DNA from 2 places in the Affinirhizobium gouqiense genome. Region 1 is predicted to be linked to the other one. Evidence: predicted binding sites of a transcription regulator. Region 1 holds the regulator's gene; the other holds the start of a gene.
What was found. The regulator PhoB, encoded in region 1, activates phosphate uptake and scavenging genes when phosphate is short. The targets are predictions, from matches to a motif close to TGTCATNNANCTGTCAT.

Region 1 (4,779 bases):
GACGCGAATGCCGCCTTCACCCTGGATGGGTTCGATCAGCAGCGCTGCCGTGTGATCCGAGATTGCCGCCTTCAGGGCAGCCATGTCGCCGAAGGGAATTTGGTCGAAGCCGGGCGCCTTGGGGCCGAAGCCTTCCAGATACTTCTCCTGCCCGCCTGCGGCGATCGTCGCAATCGTGCGGCCATGAAAGGCGCCTTCGAAGGTGATGATCTGATACCGGTCCGGCTGGCCCTTGGCATAATGATAGCGGCGCGCGGTCTTGATCGCGCATTCCAGCGCTTCCGCACCGGAATTGGTGAAGAAGACCTTGTCGGCGAACGTCGCCTCGACCAGACGACGCGCCAGCCGCTCCTGCTCCGGAATTTCATACAGATTGGACAGGTGCCAGACTTTTTCGGCCTGATCCTTCAGCGCGCTGACCAGATGCGGATTGGAGTGACCGCAGGAGGTCACGGCCACGCCGGCACCAAAATCCAGATATCGCTCGCCCGTTTCCGTCACGAGCCATACTCCCTCACCGCGCTCGAAGCGCAGGGGAGCCCTTGCAAACGTGTCGAAAAGCGCAGCTTCAGCCATGACGACGCACTCCTTCAGGCGATCTCTCAGGAACCTGGCGACCAGGACCGCCAGAAATCAAAAATGCCGCCTCAGCGGGCGGCCGGCGCACTATCCGCATTTCGGCGGGACCTGTCAACAAATGCGGCACATTCCAGCGGCTTTCAGGCCTTTGGCGCGACCGCTGCCCGATTGGCGGACAGCGCCATTGGTATGTGACAAAAAAGACTCTATCGGGAAGCAAGTTGGGGAAAACCCGAAAATCGATTCGCGCTGATTCGAGCGACTCTTGTCAGCGAGTCCACCGCCCATTAGGTTAAAGATCAATTACTAGACTGCATGCGGCGGAACTAGTCACCAACAGTATAGATGTAGTATGCGCGGCGAAGCCCCTTCGCCGTAACGGTGAGAGATTCTGTCTTGCTGGTATGCTCATGGCGGAGAGACAGCATGAACTGGAATGACGAACGCGTCGAGAGATTGAAGCGGCTGTGGGCGGAAGGCCTGAGCGCGAGCCAGATTGCCGCGCAATTGGGCGGCGTTAGCCGCAATGCCGTAATCGGCAAGGTGCACCGGCTGAACCTGCCCGGCCGCGTGAAGGCGGGTGGCAACACGGCCCAGCCGCGAACTCAGAAGCGCCCGACGGCTTCCCCTCGCCCTTCCACCTTCAATGCGCGTTCGACCGCCGCTCCGCAGAGCGCCGCCGCCCGCCCAATCACCCGCGCGGCGGGATCTGCGGCGTCTCGAGACGAGATCGAGATCGGCCTGGTGGAAACCGTGGCCGCTCCGACGAGCGGTGTGGTTCCCATGGCGCGCCGTCTTGCGCTGACCGAACTTACCGAACGCACATGCAAATGGCCCGTGGGCGATCCGCTGAAGGAAGATTTTCATTTCTGCGGCGCGGAATGCGGCGACAGCTCGCCCTATTGCAAATATCACGCACGGCTCGCCTATCAGCCCGTGACGGAGCGGCGCAAGGCTGCCAATTCGGTCGCTCGCGCCTGATATCCGGCCTCGGCTTGCTGCGCGATGGCTGGTCCTTGCGCATGACCCAGGCTCAGCGCAACGTCTGGTCTGAGAGGCGAGGCATCCGGCTCCGGGCGATGTCCGGCCAAATGCTGATGTCCTGCGGACGGTGGTCCGCAAGACCCCTGACGGCCGGCCCCGGGCAGTGCGATCGGCTGCCAGGACCTGGCGGAGGGGATGAAAGGCGCATTGCATGCTCGCGCCGGAAGCATGAGCGCGCATTTGATATTCCGGAAATGCCGCCGCTTCGCGATGAGAGGCCGAGCCCCCACCACGGCGCAGGTATCTGGATGCGACAGCATCCCGGGCACGCAATCTCCATCCCTGATCTTTTGCTTACACGAAGCGCGATCATGCCTTAGTCGAGCATTCGCATTTTCAGCAATCACAGGTCCAGCAACCACATATCGAGCATCCGAGCTGAGATCCGACAGAAGCGGACCTATGAGGCTCGGTCGTGCAGGGCTCGGTCATGCAGAACCAGTCACGCAGGCTTGGTGGGGTTGGCCCGGTCATGCAGGCTTTGTCAGGCAGGCTTGCTCATGCAGGCCCAGTCACGCAGGCTTAGCCAGGTTGACTTGGTGAGGTAGGCCCGGCCAAGTCGATCAGAGAGGCCAGGTCATTGCAGATCCCGCCTGTGACAGCCGTTTGCCCATGATCCCGACATGAAAGCCGCTAATGGCCGCGACGGATCACCGCGCCGACACCGGTGACGACCGTGACGACCGTGACGACGCCATTGGCCGATCGGCAGGGCACTGTCATCCTCTCTGCCCTTCACCGCCGCGATCCCAACCGGATCGAGAGCCGGCTCAGGCTTCCATGGAATAGCCTGCGCCGCGCACGGTGCGGATGACATCCTGCATATTGGAGAAGTTGAGCGCCTTGCGCAGACGTCCGACATGCACATCGACCGTGCGTTCGTCCACGTAGATATCGTGGCCCCAGACTCCGTCCAGCAGTTGCGACCGGGAAAACACCCGGCCTGGCGAGGCCATCAGGAATTCCAGAAGCCGGAATTCGGTCGGCCCCAGGCGCACTTCGCGGCTCTTGCGATGCACACGATGCGTTTCGCGATCAAGCTCGATATCGCCGCAACGCAGGACGGAGGAGAGCACTTCCGGGCGCGCCCGGCGCAGCATGGCCTTCACCCGCGCCATCAGCTCCGGCGTCGAGAAAGGCTTAACCACGTAATCATCGGCGCCGGTCGCCAAGCCTCGCACCCGCTCGCTCTCTTCGCCGCGCGCCGTCAGCATGATGATCGGCAGGCGCTCCGTTTCCGGACGCATCCGGAGCCGGCGGCACAGCTCGATGCCGGAGACGCCCGGCAGCATCCAGTCCAGGATCAGAAGATCCGGCAGGCGCTCCTGAAGCCGGATTTCCGCTTCATCACCCCGCAGGATCGTCTCCACCTCATAACCTTCGGCCTCAAGGTTGTAACGCAGGAGCACGCTCAGCGCTTCCTCATCCTCAACAACCGCAATCTTCGGCAGCATGTCTTACACATCCTTCACATTGGCAGCCGATCGCAGCCTTATTCGGCAACGGCACCCAGCATGTTCGACGTGTCATCCTTCGGGCGCTCGCCCTCCGGCGCCGCACCGGTGGCGATGTAATAAATGGTCTCGGCAATGTTCGTGGCATGGTCGCCGATGCGCTCTATGTTCTTGGCGCAGAACAGGAGATGCGTGCAGGTGGTGATGTTGCGGGGATCTTCCATCATATAGGTCAGGAGTTCGCGGAACAGCGAGGTGTACATCGCATCGATTTCCTCGTCGCGCTGGCGGATCGCCTCGGCCTTCTCCACCGAACGGCTGGAAAAGACGTCCAGCACTTCCTTCAGCTGTACCAGCGCCAGATCCGAGAGATGCTCCAGCCCCCGCGCCAGCTTGCGCGGCACGCCCGTGCCCTGAACTGCAATCACCCGCTTGGCAGTGTTCTTGCCCAGATCACCGACCCGCTCCAGATCCGAAGCAATGCGCAGGATGCCGACGATCTCGCGCAGATCGCCCGCCATGGGCTGGCGGCGGGCGATCGTCACGATCGACTTTTCCTGGATCTCGCGCTCGGCATGATCGAGAATCACATCGTCCGAGATCACCTTCTGAGCCAGGGCGCTGTCAGAATTCACCAGCGCACGCACCGCATCGGAGCACATCTGCTCCGCAAGCCCGCCCATTTCCGATATGCGGCGGTTCAGATATTTCAGGTCCTCGTCAAAGGCCGAGAGGATATGGGTGGGGGACATGATGCTTCCTCGGGAATAGAGTTGATCGGCAGGCTTCAGGCGAAGCGAAAGGCCTCAGCCGAAACGGCCCATGATGTAATCCTGTGTGCGCTGATCGTCTGGATTGGTGAACATCTTGTCGGTGTCGTTCTCCTCGACCAGCAGGCCCAGATGGAACATGGCGGTGCGCTGGGAGACGCGCGCCGCCTGCTGCATGGAATGGGTGACGATCACGATGGTGAAATTCGTCCGCAACTCGTGGATCAGCTCCTCCACCTTGGCCGTGGCGATCGGATCGAGAGCCGAGCAAGGCTCGTCCATCAGGATGATTTCCGGCGATACGGCAACCGCGCGGGCAATGCACAGACGCTGCTGCTGGCCGCCGGACAGACCGGTGCCCGATTCATGCAGGCGATCCTTCACTTCATTCCAAAGCCCCGCCTTCTGCAGGGAGGATGCGACGATCTCGTCGAGGTCTGACTTCTTGCGCGCAAGGCCATGAATGCGCGGGCCATAGGCCACGTTCTCATAGATGGATTTCGGAAACGGATTGGGCTTCTGGAAGACCATGCCGACCTTCGCCCGCAGCTGCACCGGATCCACCTTGGGATCATAGATGTTCTCGCCGTCGATGAGGATATTGCCTTCCACCCGGCAGCTGTCGATCGTGTCGTTCATCCGGTTGATGCAGCGCAGGAAGGTCGACTTGCCGCAACCCGACGGACCGATGAAGGCCGTGACCGAGCGCGGCCGGATTTCGATATTCACATCGCGGATCGCTTGCTTCTCGCCATAAAAGACCTGGACGTTGCGCGCGGAAATCTTGGAGTCGATCATGACTGCTGCCTTCGTAGTCGTCGTATTCATCGTTGATATATTGTTCATCATCAGGAATTCTCCCTCTACCAACGACGCTCGTAGCGGCGACGCAAGATGATTGCGGACAAATTCATCAAAATCAGGAAGACCAG
Region 2 (4,779 bases), 1.4 Mb from region 1:
TCCCTCTCCCTCGGGCACGACCAGAACCAGGCGGCAGCGATCCTCGGCAAGTGTCATTTTCATTCCCATCTGGCGGCAGGCCGCCGGCTTATTCCTATTTGGCGGCAGACGCCGGCTTTATGCGCGTCGGGCGGAATGGTGCCGGTTGGTTGCGGCACAGCCGCCCGTCACCGGCCCGCATGACGGATGCAGAAGGCGCTTTCATGGACATCATCTTACAAAAATGCGTCGGGATGCCAATGATGGGTCGTCTTCCTGCGGCAAACCCGATAGACCGGTCAAGCTTCGCGATCAACTCTCCTGCCATGTCAGACCTCGTCCATGTTCGGTTTCGCCCTTCCTGACCCCGTTTTCTTCGCTGCCGCCATTCCTGCCGTCGCCCTTGTGGGCCTGTCGAAAGGCGGCCTCGGTGGCGCCTTCGCGCTGATGGGCGTGCCGCTTCTCGCCCTGGTCGTCAGCCCGATCGACGCTGCGGCGATCTTCCTGCCCATCCTGATCGTGATGGACGTGGTGGCGCTCTATGCCTGGCGCCATCATTACGACCGGAAGCTGTTCCTGATGTTCCTGCCGGGCGGCCTGCTCGGCGTCGCCTTCGGCTGGGCCACGTCGGCGCTCGTCCATCCGGATGCCCTGCGACTCGTCATCGCCGTCTCGATGATCCTGTTTGCGGCGCGTTACTACTGGCAGACCTACGGACCATCATCGGCCAGCATCGTGCCTGCCAAGCCGCCGCGCTGGCTGCCGGCCATCGGCTGGGGAACGCTGTGCGGCTATGGCAGCTTCGTCGCCCATGCCGGCGGCCCGCCCTTCCAGATCTACGCCCTGCCGCTGAAGCTCGATCCGAAGGATTACACCGGCGCCAGCGTCCGGTTCTTCGCGCTCATCAATGCCGTGAAGGTCATACCCTATGTCGCGCTCGGGGCGCTCGACACCCGCAATCTCGCCGCCTCCGTCACGCTCCTGCCGGTGGCGCTGGTGGCGACCATAGCCGGCGCGGCGATCGTGCGCCGCCTGAAACCGGATGTCTTCTATCCGCTCGCCTACGGGCTTGGCCTGCTCGCTTCGCTGAAACTGCTGTGGGATGTCATCGTCTGACAGGGACGGCTCTCGTCGGGCCCGACAGGCAAGCCTGTGCCTGATGGCCGGGTTTTGCGGAAGCTTCTCTCAGATTTTGCGCTGCACAATCCGCTTGCCCGCATGGGAAACTTGGCATAGCTTTCCTGCATGGCCACAAGCGACCCTTTTGCAGCAATCGCAGACCCTCACCGGCGTCACCTGCTGGAGGAGTTGAGGCGTGGGCCGCGCACCGTCAACGAACTGGCAAAGGGCCTGCCGATCAGCCGGCCGGCGGTCTCGCAACATCTCAAAGCCCTGCTCGACAGCAATCTGGTCTCCGTCACCTCGGAAGGGACGCGACGGGTCTATGCCGTCAACGGCAAGGGCTTCAACAGGCTGAATATCTGGCTGGACCAGTTCTGGGCGCGATAGAGCCCGGGCGAAGTTCAAAAACTCCGATAGTCGAAAGGGGCAGGCCGCCGCCCAACAAGCGACGGGATGGCGGCGACCTGCATGACGTTCATCTCATTTCGAGCATGAAAAGATCAATGACGGGTGTCTTGGCGCAGCCGCTGCATTTCGTCCTTCAGACGAAGCTTGCGGCGCTTCAGCTCCGCGATCGTGCGATCATCCGCAGATGGAGAGGCAAGCGTATCCTGGAGCTCCTCCTCAAGAGCGCCGTGCTTCTTTTCAAGCGATTCGATATGAGCCTGAATGGTCATGTGGCACGTCCTTCCTTGTTCTCCGGCCACCAGCTCCCCGTGAGCCGATGGCATCAGGTTTGCAACAGAACTGTGACACGATCGCCCCGCTTTGTCGAAGGCGAAATCGTGATTTCATGACGGCAATTCGATGATCGTGATTAAATCCGCGTGAATGCCGCGTCAGCAGTGCGATACGCCTGTTTCAAGCCGCGAAAACTGGTGGAATCCGCCGGAAAAAGGCAGGATCTGTCCTCTGAGAGGCGTCTTTAACAGGCGCTGCGCCGGCGCCAACCAGACGCGAATCTCAGGATCGATGCGGTTGCCGCGCGCTCGCAAAACAGGTGGATCGCGTGAGGCCTGCCCGGTCTTTGACGGGCGGGGGCGCACGAATCAGCCGCGGGCGGTTTGCCTGTCGATTGGTTCTGGTCGTTTCAAAGGTTTGATGCTAGGAGCTTGCGTGCATTCCCCGGCGTGGACAAGACCGGAATGAAGAGTGGGGACAAAAAGGAAATGGCTGATCAGGAACAGGCGGATATCCGGCTCACGCTCGCAAGGTTGCGCCAGGAGCATGAAGATTACGACGCCGCCATCAACGCCATGATCGCAACGGGCTGCGAGGCCCTGCGCATCCAGCGTATGAAAAAGAAGAAGCTGGTCATCAAGGACAAGATGAGCCAGCTCGAAGACCAGATCATTCCCGACATCATCGCGTGACGACGGAGGACGAAAGCGTGCCGCAGGAGAGACCGCCGGTAGCCATTATCATGGGAAGCCAGTCCGACTGGGAAACCATGAAAAATGCCGCAGACACGCTGGACTTGCTGGATGTGGGCTACGAGGCCCGGATCGTTTCCGCCCATCGCACGCCGGACCGCATGGTGGCCTTTGCCAAGGGCGCGCGCGAGGAAGGCTTCCAGATCATCATTGCCGGTGCCGGCGGTGCCGCCCATCTGCCCGGCATGGTCGCCGCCATGACGCCGCTGCCGGTCTTCGGCGTTCCCGTGCAGTCCAAGACCATGTCGGGAACCGACAGCCTGTATTCCATCGTGCAGATGCCGGCCGGCATCCCCGTCGGTACCCTGGCCATCGGCCGTGCCGGTGCGGTGAACGCCGCCCTTCTCGCCGCCGCCGTTCTGGCGCTTTCCGACGACGATCTGGCCGATCGGCTGGATGAATACCGCGCGCGGCAGACGGCCTCTGTCGCGGATTATCCTATCGACGAGGCGCCATGACGCTTGAGACCATTGGAATTATCGGCGGCGGCCAGCTTGGCCGCATGCTGGCCATTGCCGCCGCAAGGCTGAATTTCCGCGCCGTGATCCTGGAACCGCAGGCCGATTGCCCGGCCGCGCAGGTGGCCAATAGCCAGATCGTCGCCGCCTATGACGATCCGGCCGCCCTTTCGGCGCTGGCAAGCCAGTGCCGGGTCGTGACCTATGAGTTCGAAAACGTGCCGGTCGCGGCAGCCGAGCGGCTTGCCGCCCTCTGCCCGGTCTTTCCGCCGCCCAAGGCCCTCGATGTAGCTCAGGACCGCCTGACGGAAAAGCGCTTCCTCAACAGCTGCGGCATCGAGACGGCGAAGTTCCATGCCGTCGATTCGCAACAGGACCTGGAGCAGGCGCTTGCGGATTTCGGCGGCTGCGGCGTGCTGAAGACCCGTCGTCTCGGCTATGACGGCAAGGGCCAGCAGGTCTTCCGGTCCGCAGGCGACACGCCCGCCGGCGCCTTTGCCGCCATGGGCTCCGTTCCCCTCATTCTGGAAAGCCTGGTCGAATTCGAGCGCGAGGTCTCGGTGATCGCCGCAAGAGGGCGCGATGGCGCGGTGAAGGCCTATGATCCGGCGGAGAATGTCCACCGCAACGGCATTCTTCACACCTCCACCCTTCCCGCAAGGATCGGAGAACAGACCGGCTTTGCGGCACGCGGGGCGGCAGAACGTCTGCTGGTCGCGCTGGATTATGTCGGCGTGATCGGCATGGAATTCTTCGTGATGGCCGATGGGCGTCTGATCGCCAACGAGATCGCGCCGCGGGTGCACAATTCCGGTCACTGGACGGAGGCTGCCTGCGCCATCTCGCAATTCGAACAGCATATTCGCGCCGTCGCCGGCTTGCCGCTCGGCGATCCGCATCGTCACTCCGATTGCATCATGACTAATCTCCTGGGGGACGATATCGAAGACGTACCCTTCTGGCTTGCCCGTCCAAACGCGCTTGTCCACCTCTATGGCAAGGCCGAGGCGCGTCCGGGGCGAAAAATGGGACATGTTACCGAGCTTTTGCGGTGAAATGGCCTGTTGCGCAGGGCTCCTGTGGTTGACAGGCCGATATCGAACCTGTATCAGCCGTGCATCCTAAGAGAGCGCCTCGTGCGCTCTTTTCATTGTACAAAGACTGTGTGGCCTAAGCGCCATCGAATACGCGGATCAAAGACATGAAGATCAAGAACTCGCTCAAAGCGCTTAAGGCTCGTCATCGCGAAAACCGTCTGGTTCGCCGCAAGGGCCGCGTTTACATCATCAACAAGCAGAACCCGCGCTTCAAGGCCCGTCAGGGCTGATCGCGTCCGGTTTTGCCGGAGCCGGATCACGTTCCTGACAGCAGGGATTTTTCGGTTTGAGTTAGAGCGCATGCGGGTTATCGTCCCGCATGCGCTTTTTTCGTTCGTCAATTCTGATTCTGGCTCTTGGACTTGCCGCGCCCGCCGCCGCGCAGGATCTTCCCGCGCAGCCCTCTCCTGATTCCGGAGCCCCTGATTCTGGAGTGCCCGATTCTGGAGTACCGGAATTCGGCCTCCCCGGATCGGAAGAGCCCAAGCTCGGCATGCCGGACTTCGGGACGCCCCCGCCGGGCGTGCCCCAGGGCGATGCACCCCAAGGCGGCGCACCCCAAGGCGGCGCACCACAGGGGAACGGCCAGCAGGGCAATGCAGCGGATGCCGATGTGACGGGCCCGTCCGGTCCTGCCGGAGCCATGTCGGCTGCCTCCCCGCAGGCCGTTCAGGACCGGCTGTTTGCCGA

Region 2: a site for PhoB is predicted at 1,840-1,856, ahead of QTJ18_RS17745 (YdcH family protein). Genes of this name have one in related genera too.

What each region holds. Positions count from the first base shown of each region.
Region 1 covers NZ_CP129382.1:3,311,099-3,315,877, reverse strand. Annotated here, with positions in the region: gene QTJ18_RS24005 (aspartate aminotransferase family protein) at 1-576, opposite strand, end outside; gene QTJ18_RS24000 (GcrA family cell cycle regulator) at 1,006-1,560, shown strand; gene phoB (phosphate regulon transcriptional regulator PhoB) at 2,394-3,077, opposite strand; gene phoU (phosphate signaling complex protein PhoU) at 3,116-3,829, opposite strand; gene pstB (phosphate ABC transporter ATP-binding protein PstB) at 3,884-4,675, opposite strand; gene pstA (phosphate ABC transporter permease PstA) at 4,711-4,779, opposite strand, start outside.
Region 2 covers NZ_CP129382.1:1,954,553-1,959,331, forward strand. Annotated here, with positions in the region: gene QTJ18_RS17730 (thiamine phosphate synthase) at 1-57, opposite strand, end outside; gene QTJ18_RS17735 (sulfite exporter TauE/SafE family protein) at 322-1,095, shown strand; gene QTJ18_RS17740 (ArsR/SmtB family transcription factor) at 1,225-1,488, shown strand; gene QTJ18_RS17745 (YdcH family protein) at 1,602-1,778, opposite strand; gene QTJ18_RS17750 (YdcH family protein) at 2,271-2,474, shown strand; gene purE (5-(carboxyamino)imidazole ribonucleotide mutase) at 2,525-2,992, shown strand; gene QTJ18_RS17760 (5-(carboxyamino)imidazole ribonucleotide synthase) at 2,989-4,047, shown strand; gene ykgO (type B 50S ribosomal protein L36) at 4,194-4,319, shown strand; gene QTJ18_RS17770 (tetratricopeptide repeat protein) at 4,523-4,779, shown strand, end outside.